4 regions of the Planococcus sp. BI3 genome follow, and region 3 is predicted to be linked to each of the others. Evidence: riboswitches for the same ligand, from Rfam matches in the RefSeq annotation. Region 3 holds a riboswitch; each other region holds the start of a gene.
The links. A riboswitch is a leader RNA that binds a small molecule or an ion and turns the genes downstream of it on or off. The one in region 3 is predicted to bind S-adenosylmethionine.

Region 1 (4,214 bases), 1.5 Mb from region 3:
CAGTATCCAAAGCCTGTTTCTTAAAAGTGATTCTTTTTTCCGTGTCTTCGATGCTGTCCAGATCTTTGACATGCGCCAAGCCGATCGTCCGGCGGATCAATTCACAGCCTGCAAATCCAGCCGCATCTGCCAGTACTTTGCCAAGCACGTATTCCAGGTAGCCTTCAGTTTCCTTGAACGATTCGACGCTGTGGTTTTTCCACAACCCGGAAAATGCAGCAGCAAAAACTTCCCATGTTTTTCCGATATCCTCCACGATTACCTGGCGATCTTCGCCTTCGCGTGTGATGGACTGGAAAATCAAGTTGGCCAGGAACAAGCCAACATCAAACCCGATCGGACCGTAGAAACCAAATTCCGGATCAATCACTTTGGTTTCGGTCTGGCTCGCAAAAATACTGCCTGTATGAAGATCGCCATGCAGCAGCGCTTCCGCTTCGGTCAAAAAGCTCTTCTTCAACTTCGCCACTTCCAGCTGCAGCTTCCCATCGCTCCAAATCGCCTCTGCCGCTGCTTGGAGCTGCGGTTCGTAATCATTGGTGTCGAGGTCAAAGAACGGATCCGTAAAAATGAGGTCTTCTGTAATTTTGCACAACTCAGGATTGGAAAACTCTGCAGCCAAGCGCTTTTTTTCAAAAGGATGCAAGCCGTAATCCGATGTATGAAATAAAGTCAGTGCCAAGTATTCGCCAATATCCTGGGGCAGTCTCGGGAAATTCCGTCCGTTGACCAAACCCTCCCGCGCAATCTCCAAGTGGGATAAATCCTCCATCACAGTAATGGCCAGTTCCTCATCTGTTGCGTAAACAACCGGTACCAAGGATGGAACAAATTCTCCATGCTTTTTGAGGACATTTGCTTCAATTGTTGCCCGCTTTAACGTCAACGGCCAGCTTTCGCCGATGACCTTGGCATAAGGCAGTGCCTGCTTGATGATCAACCGCTTCCCTGTATTCGGGTCTTCAATTTGGAAAACATAATTCAAATTGCCATCGCCGATTTCCCGGCAAGCTAATTGGGCAGCAGGATCAAATGTATGGCCAGCTTTCGCCAAAGCAACGGCTGTCTCTTCGGTTAATGCCTTATAAGTGGTCGGAACAGTAAGAGTCATCATCTATCTTCCTTTCTTCTGCAATATAAAAAGCCTCTTTCATAAAAAGAAAGAGGCCAGAATAAGAGATCCCATGCCTCTTATCTTTCAGAAAATAAATTTCTGATGGAATTAGCACCGTGCCTTGCAGGATTTTCATCCTGGCGCCTGGGCGCCCCGTCTCACAACGGTATTACGGTCGGTTGCTGGGCGTCATCGGGCCAAAATCCCTCTGCCAGCTCTTGATAAGAGTACTGCGTGTTATTCAATTTAAGTTATGCAGAGAATCCTATCACGATTCAGAATTGACTGTCAATCCATTTTCCCAATAAAAACAATTTTGCAATAACAGTGTTGACAGATTTCTGCACACATGAAATAATCAGAATTACTTTACTCTATTAAATCGAATTATTATTTTGGATTGAACCTATAAAACTGTTTCACCCAATTTCATATCTTTCTTATTCAGAGCAGGTGGAGGGACAAGCCCTATGATACCCGGCAACCGGTCCAATGATGGACACGGTGCTAATTCTTGCAGCCAGAACCGATGGCTGAGAAATAAGAAGTTGTTAACGCCCTTAACCTCTTCTTATTTGAAGAGGTTTTTTATTTTTTAAAAATTGCATGGGAGTGTGGAATAGATGAGCTTATTGACTGCTACTTATCAAGTGTATGGAAAGCCCGGTTCCTTCGGGGAAAAGGCGGAAGGCATCGCTTTGGGCTTGACGATCGGCTCTTGGACAGATTTGCCGCTGCTTGATCAGGCACAATTGAAACACCATAAGGGGCATGTTGTCTCCATCGTAGAATTCGCGGAAGACAGCCATCCATTGAAGCCGGAGCTGATAAAAGCAGAACTCGAAATTGCCTACCCGAGCATCAATTTCTCAGCCGACTTGCCTGCCATCCTGACTACGGTTTTCGGCAAACTATCTCTGGATGGCGAAGTGAAGCTATTGGATTTGGATTTCAGCCATGACCTGCTCAGCCACTTTCCCGGTCCGCGCTTCGGCATAGAAGAAATCCGCAATACACTCGGCGTAGCTGGAAGGCCGCTTCTGATGAGCATATTCAAAGGCGTCATCGGCCGCGACATGGATTTTTTATCCGCTCAATTGCGCGAACAGGCATTAGGCGGCGTAGACCTCGTTAAAGACGACGAAATTTTATTTGAAAATCCGCTGACTCCATTCGAAAGCCGCATCATCACAGGGAAACGGGTGCTGGAGAATGTCTATGAGGAAACGGGCCATCGCACATATTATGCAGTGAACCTGTCGGGCAGAACTTCCGACCTGAGAGGTAAGGCACGAAAAGCACGCGAGCTTGGAGCGGATGCCTTATTGTTCAACGTCCACGCATACGGGCTCGATGTGCTGCAGGAATTGGCGGAAGATGATGAAATCGGTTTGCCGCTGATGGCGCATCCGGCATTCAGTGGCGCTTTCACTTCATCCCCGTTTTACGGGCTTGCTGCGCCGCTCGCACTCGGAAAGCTGGTCCGCTATGCCGGTGCAGATTTCTCCCTGTTCCCTTCTCCTTACGGCAGTGTTGCATTGGAAAAAACAGCTGCTCTTGCACTCGGCAAGGAACTGATTAGGGACAGCCCATTGAAACGAAGCTTCCCAGTGCCTTCTGCCGGCATCCATCCGGGGCTTGTGCCTTTACTGCTGGCAGATTACGAGATAGATAGTGTCATTAATGCCGGCGGTGGAATTCACGGACATCCGGCTGGTGCAGCTGGGGGCGGCCGTGCCTTCAGACAGGCAATAGATGCGGTGCTGCAAGGAGAAACCCTGCAGGATGCCGGCAAACAGCATAAAGAATTACAAACTGCACTTGAGTTATGGGGGTGAAGAGATTGAACAAACCGATTATTTTTTGCGATTTTGACGGTACGATTACCGCCAACGATAATATCATCGCCATCATGAAGAAATTTGATCCGCCGGGCTGGGAACCAGTCAAAGACCAAATCCTCGACCAATCCATCTCGATACGTGAGGGTGTAGCGAACATGTTTTCCCTGCTCCCTGTTTCGGCAAAAGACGAAATCATTTCATATGTTTTGGAACAGGCGGAAATACGGGAAGGTTTCAGTGACTTTGTCGCTTATACGAGAAAACAGGAACTGCCTTTATACATTGTCAGCGGTGGAATCGACTTTTTCGTCTATCCGCTCCTTGAACCTTTCGGACCTCTTGACGGCATCTATTGCAACGGTGCCGACTTTTCAGGAGACCTCATCAAACTGGAATTCCCGCATGGCTGCGATGAAAAATGCAGCAGCCAGGGCTGTGGATGCTGTAAGCCATCCGTCATCCGGGAAATTTTGGATACCGGCACGAAAAGCATCGTCATCGGGGATTCCATCAGTGATTGGGAAGCAGCCAAAAAAGCCGATTTCGTCATCGCCAGGGATTTATTGGCGGAGAAATGCCAAGAGGCTGGCATCGCTTACGAACCATTTGAAACTTTCAACGAAGTCATTGCGATTGTCGATGACTATATAGGAGTGAAGTCATGACTGCATTGCGGGAAAAATGGCTGGAACTGGCGGATGTCAAAGATGAACTGGCGTCTCGCGACTGGTTTATGGGAACCAGCGGAAATCTCGCCATCAAGGTCGCGGACCAACCGCTCGAATTCTTGGTCACCGCCAGCGGCAAAGACAAAAAGAAACGGACCGATGAAGACTTTTTGCTTGTCGATGCCAACGGCCAGCCGGCTGCAGAAACACATTTGAAACCATCTGCTGAAACCTTATTGCATTGCGCAATCTATGGAAAGACGGCGGCCGGCTGCAGCCTCCACGTCCATACGGTCGCCAATAATGTCATTTCCGAGTTATACGGCGATGCCGGAAAAATCGATTTCCAAGGACAGGAATTGATCAAAGCATTCGGTTTGTGGGAAGAAGATGCGGTACTGACCATTCCCATCATCCCCAATCACGCCGATATCCCAACGCTCGCCAAAGCATTCGAGCCTTTTATCGCCGCCGACAAAGGTGCGGTGCTGATCCGAAACCACGGCATCACCGTCTGGGGAAAAGACGGCTTTGAAGCGAAGAAATTGCTTGAAGCCTGTGAGTTTTTATTTCAATACCAATTGGCGT
Region 2 (4,214 bases), 740 kb from region 3:
TCAATTCCACGGTCATATCGTAACGGACAAATGGCGTGATCAAGTAGATGCCATGGAACAGCTCCGCCGCCGTATCAATCAATTCTTTCGCAATCTGGATGCCTTCTGCGGTTGCGCGCTCTTTGTCTTCACCGCATGCGCGCATGCGTTCCAGTGCATCTTCCGACAGCTTGATGCCCGGCACTTCATTGTGCAGGAACTCTGCACTGCGGATGCTGGTCAACGGCATTACGCCAATAAAGATCGGCGTTTCCAGGTGTTTGGTCGCTTCGTGGATTTCTACGATTTTCTCTTTTGTGTAAACCGGCTGCGAAATGAAATAATCCGCACCGCTTTCAATTTTCTTATCAAGTCTTGCCACTGCCCGGTCCAGTACACGGACATTCGGGTTGAATGCCGCCGCTACCGAGAAGTTGGCTTTTTTCCGCAAAGGCTTGCCGGAAAATGAAATGCCTTCATTGAGCTTTTTGATCAGCTGGATCAATTCCATGCTCGACACGTCATAGACGCTGGTCGCTCCCGGGAAATCACCGACTTTGGTCGGATCGCCCGTCACGGCGAGTATATCATGGATTCCGAGCGCATCGAGCCCCATCAAATGCGATTGCAGGCCAATCAGGTTGCGGTCGCGGCAGGTGATGTGGGCAAGCGCCCGAATGTCTTGCTTATGTTTGAGGATCGATCCCATCGCCATATTGCTGATGCGCGGCGATGCCAGCGAATTGTCCGCCATCGTGATGGCGTCCACCCCGGCATCATTCAAAGCGGCCGAGCCCTCCAGGAATTTGGTGGTATCCAGGTGGCGCGGCGTATCCAACTCCACGATGATGGTCCGTTCCGTTTTAGCTTTTTCATGGAGCGGCTTAACTTCCAGCACTTCCGCTTCACGGATGACAATCGGTTTTCTTTTGGTGACTTCCTTATGGACGATCGGCGGCAAATTGCCGAGATGCTTTTTCACCGCTTCAATATGCTTCGGCGTTGTGCCGCAGCAGCCACCGATCAAACGGACGCCTTCTTCTCTCAATAGCAAAGCAGCGCGTCCGAAATAATCCGCTTCCGATTCATAAACAATCCGGCCATCTTCCACATCCAGCAGGCTGGCGTTCGGATAAGCTGACAGAAATGCTTTTTCAGGCAAGGTGACTTCTTCAAAAGCCTGGATGGTATGGTGCGGGCCAAGACGGCAGTTGACGCCGACAATATCGGCTCCAAGCGCCTCCAGTTGATGCAGGGCATCGTTCAACGACATACCGTTTTGCAGGATGCCCGGCTCATGCATGGACACTTGGGCGATCAATGGCGTGTCAGTCATCCCTTTCAGGTGCTTGACTGTCGCCGCCAACTCTTCGAAATCGTAATAGGTTTCCAAAAGCAGGCCGTCCGGATCACCCGACAGCAGATGGTTTGCCTGCTGGTCGACCATCGCAATGATTTCCTGCAATGTGGCGTCGCTTTTACGGATTCCCCGGATTCCGCCGATGGTTCCGAACACAAATTGCCCGCCTGGTGCCGCCGCCCGTTTAGCGATTCCAATAGCCGCTCTGTTGATATCCGCGACCTGTTCTTCCAATCCGTAACGGGCCAGTTTTGCCGCATTTGCTCCATATGTGTTGGTCTGGATGATATCGGCTCCCGCTTTGATGTAATCCTGGTGGATCTTCTCGATCACTTCCGGACGCTGCAGATTCAACTCCTCGTTGCAATACTCAATGCCGTACGAATACAGCAAGGTTCCCATGGCACCGTCCGCCGTCAAAATCCGATTTTTTAATTCGTCTAATAAACCCATCTGCTCAACCTCCCATATATACAAAAAAAGCCTTCATGAAAAAGAAGGCTTTACGATATCAAACTCGTTCCTTTTCATCTGTCAGACAATTGCTTGCCTGCTGGATTTAGCACCTGACCTTTCGGCTGGTTGCTGAAGCTTCATCGGGCCAGTCCCTCAACTTCTCTTGATAAGAATTCACTATTCAGTTTTAAGTATTCTAGATATGGTACCTGTATCTAGGGAACAGGTCAACCCAATCTGTCGAAAAACAATGAAATTTCTGTGATTTTTTTCACAATGTATCATTCAGACCTAAAAACAGCTGTCGAATAACAGCTCAGCGACTTCCGGCAATGCTCCTGCGAAGAAAGTTAATTGCGGGGATTTAGTGTTGCCTCATCAGGATTGAGCGATTCCACTTGGCTCCACTTTAGCTTCAACTTCCAGAACTGCTACATATTTCGCAATGGTTTCATAATGAGTCTTTTTTGAAAAGCGCTGATAGTCGGCAATGATGTAGAATTCTTTTTTTGCACGTGTCACTGCAACATTGAGCAGATTGGGTTTTGCGCAGGACCATTGAGCAGCTCCGTCACTGTCTGCATCTGTCCCCGCTACAAAATAAACGATTTCTGCTTCTTTTCCTTGGAAAGTATGGACCGTTCCGATGGATTTATTGGTCCAGTCGGTGATTTTTTTGGGATCAATCGCCAATGATTGCAATTTTTTGCGGACAGCCGCTTGCAAGCCTGCTTTAACCGCAGTGAACGGTGTAATAACAAAGACATCAGGCTCTTTGCTTTCTGCTGACCAGTGTTTGGCAATCAATTCGGCAATCAAGTCTCCCTGCTCTCTGACGTATTGGCGATTCACAGCCTTACCTGCACAGTTATACCAGGCAACTTTTCCGGTTCTTTCATCAGCCAAGACCATTTTCCCTTCATAAGCGATTTCATTGGCGATCGAGAACATCGGATCCAGGCAACGGCGATGCACCCATAGCGGTGTTCCGATCCATTCTCCGCCCATCTTCCAGGTACCTCTCGGATTTGCTCGATCTGCTAAACTTTGAACAGAAGCACTAATACCGATAAAATCTTCCTCCAACTGATAATGTTTGCGAATATCCGTTAAAATCGTCTGATCTATTGTCACCACCGGCTCAATTTGAATCGGATCTCCGACCACTATGGCTTTTCGTGATCTCCACAAAGCACCCGCTGCCTGTTGGGGACTCGCCTGCCCCGCTTCATCAATGAATAGGTATTGAATAAAATCTTTGTCTATTCCACGATACATCGATGAAAAGCTTGCGAAAGTCGTACTCACGACCGGTGTGATCAAATGAATGACGTTCCACATATTTTTGAGGTAACGGACGTGATCTTCATCATTCAGATTCAATTTATCCCGCGACATCAATAGGCGCAATGCAACGGTTACCGTTTCTTTATTGAATGCCAGAAATAGCTTATGCAGTTCCATTGCTTTCAAGAACAATAAGCCGCGTTCGAAATTCAGCTCATCCGTCAGCCAAATTGTCTCCCGCTGGCGTTTTTCATAAGCTTCTGTATGGTTCTGCCAATATTCTGCAGTTGGCAGAACCAGTCTCTGCTTATCATAATCTGCCAGTTTCTTGAGAAAGGATTGCTGCCGTTCTTCAAGCTGCTGTTGTTCCCCTTGCAATTCCTTTTGCTGTTGTTGAATCGTGAATTGTCTAGAATGCAGTATTTTTAATTCATTGAGGCATTCAGCTAGCTCTTTTTTGATCTCATCTTTTTTCACGTCTTTTTTGCCGAGCACCTTTTGGAAAAGCGGAAGATTGGGAGAAACCGCCAACTCACTTTCCGTCAGCTCCCGTTTGATTTCCAATTGCTTAATGTTTTCTGCTGCAGTAAGTTCTTCATGCTTGTTTTCATCAAACTTCGCTTTGAGCTCCAACACTCTCTTTTGAGTTGTTTCAAATTGGTTGAACTGCTCAGCCACTTCTTGCAACTTCGCCTTTTTTTCTTCAATTGACGCATGCAGATCCTTGAATTCTTTTACCGCCTGTTGCCAGTCTTTCGCGCTGCTTTCAGCGGCAGTCTTCTGCAGTTGGCTGATCAGTCTGTCCGAATCGTCCTTCGATCCCATGAGCGCTTTACTGAAATCAGAAATATTTTTTCCTTTGCCAAGCGCTCCCGAGAACAGTCCCCAAGCTCCCTCATCTTTACCCAGCATTTTTTCGGCAGTCTCCGGAAAAAATGCCAATTCGGCGGCTTTTTCTGCATAGGCCTTTTCATATTCTGGAAAATCACTTTTGTTCTCTTTGGATGGAGGGCGAATTGCTTCTTTTTCCTGCGGCAGTTCTTTCGAGATATTTTCAACCGCGCCGTTATTGCTTGATGCGATCACCATGGAGAACTTCGTCAGTTCTTCATTCAAGATGGAAATGGAGAAC
Region 3 (4,214 bases):
CAGAAGCACAATTCATTCCGATTCCGCATATCGCCGTTCCAACTACTGCCGGAACCGGTTCAGAAGTCTCGCCGATTGCCGTCATCTATAATGAAGAAAAAAGAGTCAAAACGAATATCATCCACCCTTTCATCAGTGCCAATATGGCCGTTCTGGATCCGGACTTGACCCTTGGGTTGCCGCCGTTCATCACAGCTTTTACCGGCTTCGACGCATTGACCCACGCCATCGAAGCTTTGATGTCGCCTACAGCAACCGGCTTTACCGATGCCTATGCGCTTCAGACCATCCGGATGTTCGAAAAAAACATCGTGGAAGCCGTACAAAATGGCAGCAATGTCAAAGCCCGTATGGAGATGCTGCAAGCCAGCACCATGGGCATCACTGCCTTCAGCTTCGCGCTGAACGCCATTCCGGTCCACAATCTGGCACATGCTTACGGGGCGCTTTACCGGATACCGCATGGCCTTGCGAATGCGGTTTTCCTGCCCCACGTCATCGAAATGATTCCGGCGTTGTACCTGCCAAAAATCGAAGGACTGGCACAAGCCTTGAATCTGGATATCCGCAATAAATCTCCACAAACTTTACTTGAAGAAGTGGTGGAGAAAATCCGCAATATGCAAGAGCAAGTCGGTTTGCCGAAAGATTTCTCGAAATTTGATATTCCCGAGGATTCATTGCCGACTATCATCGCCGCAGTCCAGTCAGATCCTGCAGCCATGAATTTTCCACTCCCGGCTGAATTGATTGAAGCCATCGGAAAACGCGTTGATAAACTGCAGACAAGCTCCACTTCATAAAAAAAAGGACGGCCGGGCATCGCTGCCTGGCCGTCCTTTTTTGCTTTTCAGTTTTAGATGCCCGCTTCTACGCCAGCTTGTTCTTTCAGGATTGCTGCTTTGTCGGTGCGTTCCCAAGGAAGATCGACATCCGTACGGCCAAAATGTCCGTAGGCTGCAGTCTGCTTGTAGATCGGGCGGCGAAGATCAAGCATTTTGATGATTCCGGCAGGACGCAAATCAAAATTCGCGCGAACCAAATCGTCTAATTTGTCTTCATCCACTGTACCGGTGCCGAATGTATCGAAAGCGATGGACACGGGATGTGCCACACCGATTGCATACGCCAATTGCACTTCACATTTATCTGCAAGGCCAGCTGCTACAATGTTTTTCGCTACATAGCGTGCAGCATAGGCTGCTGAACGGTCAACTTTTGTTGCATCTTTACCGGAAAATGCTCCACCACCATGGCGAGCATAGCCACCGTAGGTATCCACGATGATTTTGCGGCCAGTCAAGCCTGCATCTCCCTGAGGTCCACCAATTACGAAACGCCCAGTTGGGTTGATGAAGTATTTCGTGTCTTCATCGATCCATTTTGCCGGAACAACTTCTTTAATGACGTATTCTTTGATATTGCGTTGAATCTGCTCAAGCGTTACTTCCGGGTGATGCTGAGTAGAGATGACAATCGTATCCACGCGAAGTGGTTTATTGTTTTCATCATATTCAACTGTCACCTGCGTTTTGCCATCCGGACGCAAATAGGGAAGAATTTCTTCCTTGCGTACTTCAGCCAAGCGGCGCGCCAATTTATGTGCCAGTGAAATCGGCAATGGCATTAATTCTTCTGTTTCGTTGTTGGCATATCCGAACATCAACCCTTGGTCGCCTGCTCCGATTTCATCCAATTCTTTATCTGTCATTTTGCCTTCGCGTGCTTCAAGTGCCACGTTGACTCCTGCAGCGATATCTGGTGATTGCTCATCGATCGCTGTAAGGACCGCACTAGTTTCTGAGTCGAAGCCGTATTTAGCTCGTGTATATCCAATTTCTTTTATCGTTTGTCTAACAACTTTCGGGATATCCACATAAGTGGAAGTAGTGATTTCTCCTGCTACCAGAACCAATCCTGTAGTTACAGTCGTTTCGCACGCGACACGCGCGTTTGGATCCTCGGTTAAGATTGCATCCAATATAGCATCTGAGATTTGGTCACAGATTTTATCCGGATGTCCTTCTGTTACTGATTCTGATGTAAATAATCGACGGTTTTTCAAAAAATGTTCCTCCTTATATCCTGCGAGATTGCTCTCGAAATTGATACGGTACTCGTTTCCCATGTCAAGTCCGTTCCAGACAAAATCCGGATTGAACTTTAAGCCGTTTGTGGCCTTTCACACGAGGATTAAGGGCATTCCATAAAAAAATCCCTTCACTCATTCACCATGAGGAAAGGAGAATCATCATAAGCACCTTTCACTCTTATCATCCAAGGCCTGTGAGCCTTGTTTCAGGTTTGGCACCATCACTGCGGTCGCAGCAGGTTGCCGGGTTTCATAGGGCCTGTCCCCTCCACCAGCTCGGAATAAGAGTATCCGTTCAATTTTTCATCATACGGAAATAGCACGGAGTTGTCAACATTTTTGGCAAATAAAAGTATTCAATTGAATTAAATAAAGAAATTCACCCGTTAAAACTATTGGATGGGGATGAAACAGATTGGCGGATAGAGGCTTCCAGCCCAGCTTTTATTACGCACAACCCCTTAGATTTCCACCTGATCTAAAAAACCCGTTTTTAATTTTTTCATTTCTGCAAGGGATTAGTATAGACTAATCAACCTAATGTGTTATACTAATGAACGAATATACATCCTCCCCATCGCTATGGGAATAATAGAAAAGGAAGGTACATATATATGACTTCAGTGAACTTTGCAAACGATTTGAAGGACCTTTTAACTGGCCAAAATGTACATGTTCAATTATCAGTGCCACAATTAGTGGAAGCAGCAACATCCCGCGGTGAAGCGGTACTGACACGGGAAGGCGCTGTAGCAGCGGAGACAGGGAAATACACTGGCCGCTCACCGAAAGACAAATACATTGTGGAAGAAGAAAGTTCTAAAAACAAAGTCGACTGGGGCAATGTGAACCGTCCAATTTCAAGCGAAGTTTTTGAAAAACTATACGCTAAAGTTATCAAGCACCTAAAAGACAAAGATGCACTTTACGTTTTCAAAGGATTTGCCGGAGCTGACCACGAATCACGTGTGCCAATCCAAACAATCACTGAATACGCGTGGCATAACCTGTTTGCCCACCAATTGTTCATCCGCCCATCGGCTGAAGAATTGAAAGTGCATGAAGCTCAATTCACTGTGGTCTATGCCCCTACATTCAAGGCAGATCCTGCTGTTGATGGCACCGCTTCTGAAACATTCATCATCGTGTCAATGGAAAAACGCATCATTTTGATCGGCGGAACTGAATATGCCGGCGAGATGAAGAAATCCATCTTCTCGATCATGAACTACCTGTTGCCTGAAAAAGGCATCCTTCCGATGCACTGTTCAGCTAATGTTGGACAAGATGGCGATGTTACCTTGTTCTTCGGCTTGTCCGGTACGGGCAAAACGACCTTGTCGGCTGATGGTGACCGTAAACTGGTCGGTGATGACGAGCACGGCTGGTCTGATAACGGCGTCTTTAATATCGAAGGCGGCTGCTATGCAAAAACCATCAATCTATCCCGTGAAAACGAACCACAGATCTATGACGCAATCCGTTTCGGTTCTGTTCTTGAAAACGTCGTAGTGGATCCTGATACACGCATCCCGAATTATGACGATGATTCACTGACTGAAAACACACGTGCTGCGTACCCGATGCAGGCAATTGATAATATTGTAGACCCTTCTGTAGCAGGTCATCCGAAAACAATCGTCTTCCTGACAGCAGATGCTTTCGGCGTTCTGCCTCCAATCAGCAAGTTGACGAAAGAGCAGGCAATGTACCATTTCCTAAGTGGCTACACATCGAAATTGGCTGGTACGGAACGCGGCATCACATCTCCTGAAGCAACGTTCTCAACGTGCTTCGGTTCACCGTTCCTTCCATTGCACGCAACAGTCTATGCTGAAATGCTCGGCAAAAAAATTGATGAGCACGGCGTTCAGGTGTTCCTTGTCAATACCGGCTGGACTGGCGGCGTATACGGAGTCGGAAGCCGCATGAAGCTTTCTTACACACGGACAATGGTTCGCGCTGCCATCAAAGGCGAATTGAACAATGTCCCGACTGAAAAAGAATCATTCTTCGGCCTTGAGATTCCTGTAGAAGTACCAGGCGTTCCAACAGAAGTGTTGAACCCGCGCAATGCATGGGCTGACAAAGAAGCTTACGATCAAAAAGCATTGGCATTGGC
Region 4 (4,214 bases), 1.9 Mb from region 3:
CGTACGGGACGCCTTGCAGCTCGGTGATGTTGCCGAACAGCACATTCAAATCAACTTTGAAATCACGTGATACACGGGACATGAACGGTTTGCCGACGGAGCTGCCGGTAAACTGGAGGCGGTAGATGGCATTATCGCTTTCGGCAGCCTGAATTTGTGCCAGCAGCGAATCTGGTAGTTCGTCATTCATGACGGAGCGGACAAACCGTTTGGTGGTTGGTTGCTGTGGGTTCGAGAAAATATCGAAAACGCTGCCTTGCTCGATGACTTTCCCCGCTTCAAGAACGGCCACCTTGTCGCAGATTTCCCGGATGACGCCCATTTCATGAGTGATGAGCAAAATCGTGATGTTGTATTCCTTATTGATTTTGCGAAGCAGGTCCAAAATCGATTTAGTCGTTTGCGGATCAAGTGCCGAAGTCGCTTCATCACACAACAGAACAGATGGATTAGTCGCGAGCGCCCGGGCAATGCCGATCCGTTGTTTCTGTCCGCCTGACAGTTGATCTGGATATTTTTGCGCCTGGTCTGCCAGGCCGACAAAGTCCAGCAAGTCGGTTACCTGTTTTTCAATATCTGCTTTTGGTGTCTTCGCGAGCAAGAGCGGCATCGCCACATTATGGTAAACGGTTTTTGAATTCAGCAAGTTGAAATGCTGGAAAATCATGCCGATATCTTTTCGGATGGTGCGGATCTCTTTGCTGGATAAAGTAGAAATGTCTTTTCCCTGAATCAACACGCGTCCTGCAGAAGGCCGTTCGAGCAGATTCACGGTGCGGATCAGTGAACTTTTTCCGGCTCCGCTAAAGCCAATGACCCCGTAGATTTCGCCGGTTTCGACGGTCAGGTCAATGCCGTTCAAGGCATAGATTTCCTGTTTTCCTGATTGATAAGTTTTGGCGACGCCTTCGAATTGAATCATGGTGATTGAACCTCCTCATGCTGTAATGGATCTTATCAAATCGATGGTGTCTCACATTCTCCCTGAGATAATGGACAAAAAAGAGCCCCCTTTTTTCTTATCCATAAGAAAAAAGAAGGCTCCTGTTGAAACCATCTAATTCTCATCTTCCAAATGCACAAACGGCATTTGCAGGAGTTGGCACAGTTTTTGCGGTTAAACAAATCTGCTGCCGAAACGTCTCAGGGCCTGTCCCTCGGTTTCTCTTGATAAGAAAGTGATGTATGCTATTCGATTCGTGGTTCTTACTTTATGGTGAAATAACAAAAAAGTCAAGAGGAATTATGATATTTATTTCACAATCTTTTAAATGAAAGCAATAATTAGTTTAAATCCTCTATTAGACAGGATTTGAAGGCTTCTTCTTGAAGATGGAGGATACTTTGCTCTCGCTTCCATTCTTTATTCGAATAATGTTTTCGCTATGCTTCCATACCGCCATCGCGAATAAGGCCAGGGCTGTCAGCAATGGCCACGGCCCAACAGCAGGTCCGAAAGCAATGATGAAATAAACCGCGTAAAGGACCAGTACGCCAATGACCAAATAATCGGTGGCCAGTGAAACGCCGATGAGCAAGAGCAGTCCAACCAGTCCAAGCTTCCAATCGAGGGCCAGCATGACGCCGATTACCGAAGCGGTCCCTTTGCCGCCGCTGAAATTCATATAGAACGGGAAGTTATGGCCAAAAATTACGCCGGCACCTGCGATGAACAACAAAGTCCAGAACATTTCGGGAGAAAGGCTGCTGGAATCCAGCAGAAGCCGCAAGCCTGCAACAGCTGCAAATCCTTTGGAAATATCGATGAAAGCGACAAGCACCCCATATTTCCAGCCCAATACGATGGCGGCATTGGAAGCGCCGGAATTTTTTACACCTTCCTTTTTGACGTTGACCCCTGATAAAACCTGAGCTGCGAGAGATCCATGAAAGCAGCCGATTACATAGCAGATAATAAATAATAGCAAAATCCAGATAAACATACCGACTCCTCCTCTACATTAAAAGATAACGTTTGAAGCAGCACAAGGTTTCAAAATTTTTTGACTAATCCACTTGACAAAAAGCGACAAAGTTTTTATACTTCTCAACAAGATGAAAAACTAAATCAAATACTCTTATCAAGAGTGGCGGAGGGATAGGCCCTGTGATGCCCGGCAACCAACAGACGATTTTGTCTGGAAAGGTGCTAATTCCTACAGAACCGAACGAAAGGTTCTGACAGATGAGAGGAGGAAACTCCGTAATTTACGGCCCTCTTCTTAAGCGAAGGGGGCTTTTTGCTGTCCTCTTCGACAATATCTATCAATAAAACTCAGGGGGAATGGAAAATGACAAACTTAAAACCGGAAACTTTATTATTGCATGGCGGACAACAGCCCGATCCAACAACTGGATCAAGAGGGGTGCCTGTTTATAAAACAACTTCCTATGTTTTTAAAGATACACAGCATGCACAAGATCTCTTTGGCCTCAAGGATACTGGCAATATCTACTCGCGCATCATGAATCCGACTGTCGATGTATTTGAACAACGGGTAGCATTATTGGAAGGCGGCACTGCTGCAGTTGCTTTATCTTCCGGAATGGCGGCCATTGCATTTTCAATTATGAACATTGCTGAAGCCGGAGACGAAATAGTGGCAGACAGCAGCCTTTACGGGGGCACGTACAATTTGTTTGCGAATACTTTGCCGCGTTATGGCATCACGACAAAATTCGTCGATGCTACCGATCCGGAAAATTTCAAATCGGCAATCACAGATAAAACGAAGGTCTTTTTCGGGGAAATTATCGGCAATCCAAGCCTGAATGTCTTTGATGTAGAAAAAGTGGCAGCAATTGCCCATGAAAATGGAATTCCATTATTGATCGACAACACCTTCGCTTCTCCATACGGCAGCAACCCGATAGAATTTGGTGCGGATGTGGTCATTCATTCTGCTACGAAGTGGATTGGCGGCCATGGCACGACGATCGGCGGCGTAGCAGTGGATGCCGGGAAATTCAATTGGGACAATCCACGTTTTCCGAATTATACACAGCCTGATGAGAGCTATCATGGTCTGCGTTATGGCATTGATGTACCGGATGCGGCGTTTGCGACAAAACTGCGTGTGCAGCTGCTGCGGGATTTTGGCCCTTCATTGAGTCCGGATAGTGCTCATGCTTTGCTGCAGGGTCTGGAGACTTTGCATCTCCGCATTCCGAAACACAGCAGCAACGCTCAGATTATTGCTGATTATCTAAAACAGCATCCACAAATCGAGTGGGTCAATTTCTTAGGCTTTGAGGATCATCCTTCACATCAATTGGCTAAGAAATACTTGAAGAATGGCGGTTATGGTTCGATTGTCAACTTTGGCATAAAAGGCGGGCGGGAAGCTGGCCGCAAAGTGATCGACAGTGTCAACCTTTGGTCGCACGTTGCCAATGTGGGAGACGCCAAATCGCTGATTATCCATCCGGCATCCACCACGCATCAGCAATTGAACGAAGAAGAGCTGAAAGCATCTGGAGTAACGGAAGAGTTGATCCGGTTGTCTGTCGGGCTGGAAAACACAGAAGATTTAATTGCTGACTTGGAACAGGCGATAAAGGCAGCAGTACTGGAAAAGGCATAAGGAGGGATTTTCATGAAGACAGTATCCATTGGCTCGTTAACCCTGGATTCAACTAAGACTTTAGACAATGTAGAACTTGCATACGAACGTCATGGAGATGAAAAAGCTCCTGCTGTCCTTGTGTGCCATGCATTGACAGGAGATCAATATGCAGTTGGCACAGAAGGAGATCCGGGGTGGTGGGCAGGATTAATCGGACCAGGCAAGCCGGTGGATACATCTGTTTTTCAAGTGATTACCTTCAATGTCCTGGGAGGGTGCCATGGATCGACCGGCCCTTTATCGATAAACCCGGCAACCGGTGCTCCTTATCGTGCTGATTTCCCAACCCTGACGATAGGTGATATGGTGCGGGCGGAATATTATGCATTAAAAAAGCTGGGCATCAACCATCTTTCCGGAGTAATTGGCGGCTCCTTAGGAGGGATGAAAACTTTGGAATGGGGTAAATTGTATCCGGAATTTGTCGATGCAATTCTTCCGTTAGCCGTGACGCCGTATTACAGTGATTATGGCGTGGCTTTTAACCATATCGGCATTTTGGCAATTGAAAATGATAAAGATTTCAACAGTGGAAATTATGAAAATGCGTCTCTTTTAAAAGGGTTTGAAGTAGCCAGAATGGCTGGT

Region 1: it holds a riboswitch for S-adenosylmethionine, as region 3 does, so the genes downstream of both, mtnW (2,3-diketo-5-methylthiopentyl-1-phosphate enolase) here and metK (methionine adenosyltransferase) in region 3, are expected to answer to the same signal.
Region 2: it holds a riboswitch for S-adenosylmethionine, as region 3 does, so the genes downstream of both, AC1MEO_RS10090 (bifunctional homocysteine S-methyltransferase/methylenetetrahydrofolate reductase) here and metK (methionine adenosyltransferase) in region 3, are expected to answer to the same signal.
Region 4: it holds a riboswitch for S-adenosylmethionine, as region 3 does, so the genes downstream of both, AC1MEO_RS16690 (O-acetylhomoserine aminocarboxypropyltransferase/cysteine synthase family protein) here and metK (methionine adenosyltransferase) in region 3, are expected to answer to the same signal.

Annotation. Positions count from the first base shown of each region.
Region 1 covers NZ_CM155266.1:2,759,477-2,763,690, reverse strand. The annotation lists gene mtnK (S-methyl-5-thioribose kinase) at 1-1,111, opposite strand, end outside; SAM riboswitch class I at 1,189-1,342, opposite strand; SAM riboswitch class I at 1,552-1,661, shown strand; gene mtnW (2,3-diketo-5-methylthiopentyl-1-phosphate enolase) at 1,738-2,952, shown strand; gene AC1MEO_RS13865 (2-hydroxy-3-keto-5-methylthiopentenyl-1-phosphate phosphatase) at 2,958-3,623, shown strand; gene AC1MEO_RS13860 (methylthioribulose 1-phosphate dehydratase) at 3,620-4,214, shown strand, end outside.
Region 2 covers NZ_CM155266.1:2,027,436-2,031,649, forward strand. The annotation lists gene AC1MEO_RS10090 (bifunctional homocysteine S-methyltransferase/methylenetetrahydrofolate reductase) at 1-1,792, opposite strand, end outside; SAM riboswitch class I at 1,864-1,968, opposite strand; gene AC1MEO_RS10095 (DEAD/DEAH box helicase) at 2,174-4,214, opposite strand, start outside.
Region 3 covers NZ_CM155266.1:1,288,789-1,293,002, forward strand. The annotation lists gene AC1MEO_RS06480 (iron-containing alcohol dehydrogenase) at 1-803, shown strand, start outside; gene metK (methionine adenosyltransferase) at 857-2,065, opposite strand; SAM riboswitch class I at 2,268-2,380, opposite strand; gene pckA (phosphoenolpyruvate carboxykinase (ATP)) at 2,707-4,214, shown strand, end outside.
Region 4 covers NZ_CM155266.1:3,327,882-3,332,095, forward strand. The annotation lists gene AC1MEO_RS16680 (methionine ABC transporter ATP-binding protein) at 1-922, opposite strand, end outside; SAM riboswitch class I at 1,062-1,177, opposite strand; gene AC1MEO_RS16685 (glycerol-3-phosphate acyltransferase) at 1,302-1,943, opposite strand; SAM riboswitch class I at 2,076-2,192, shown strand; gene AC1MEO_RS16690 (O-acetylhomoserine aminocarboxypropyltransferase/cysteine synthase family protein) at 2,292-3,584, shown strand; gene metX (homoserine O-acetyltransferase MetX) at 3,597-4,214, shown strand, end outside.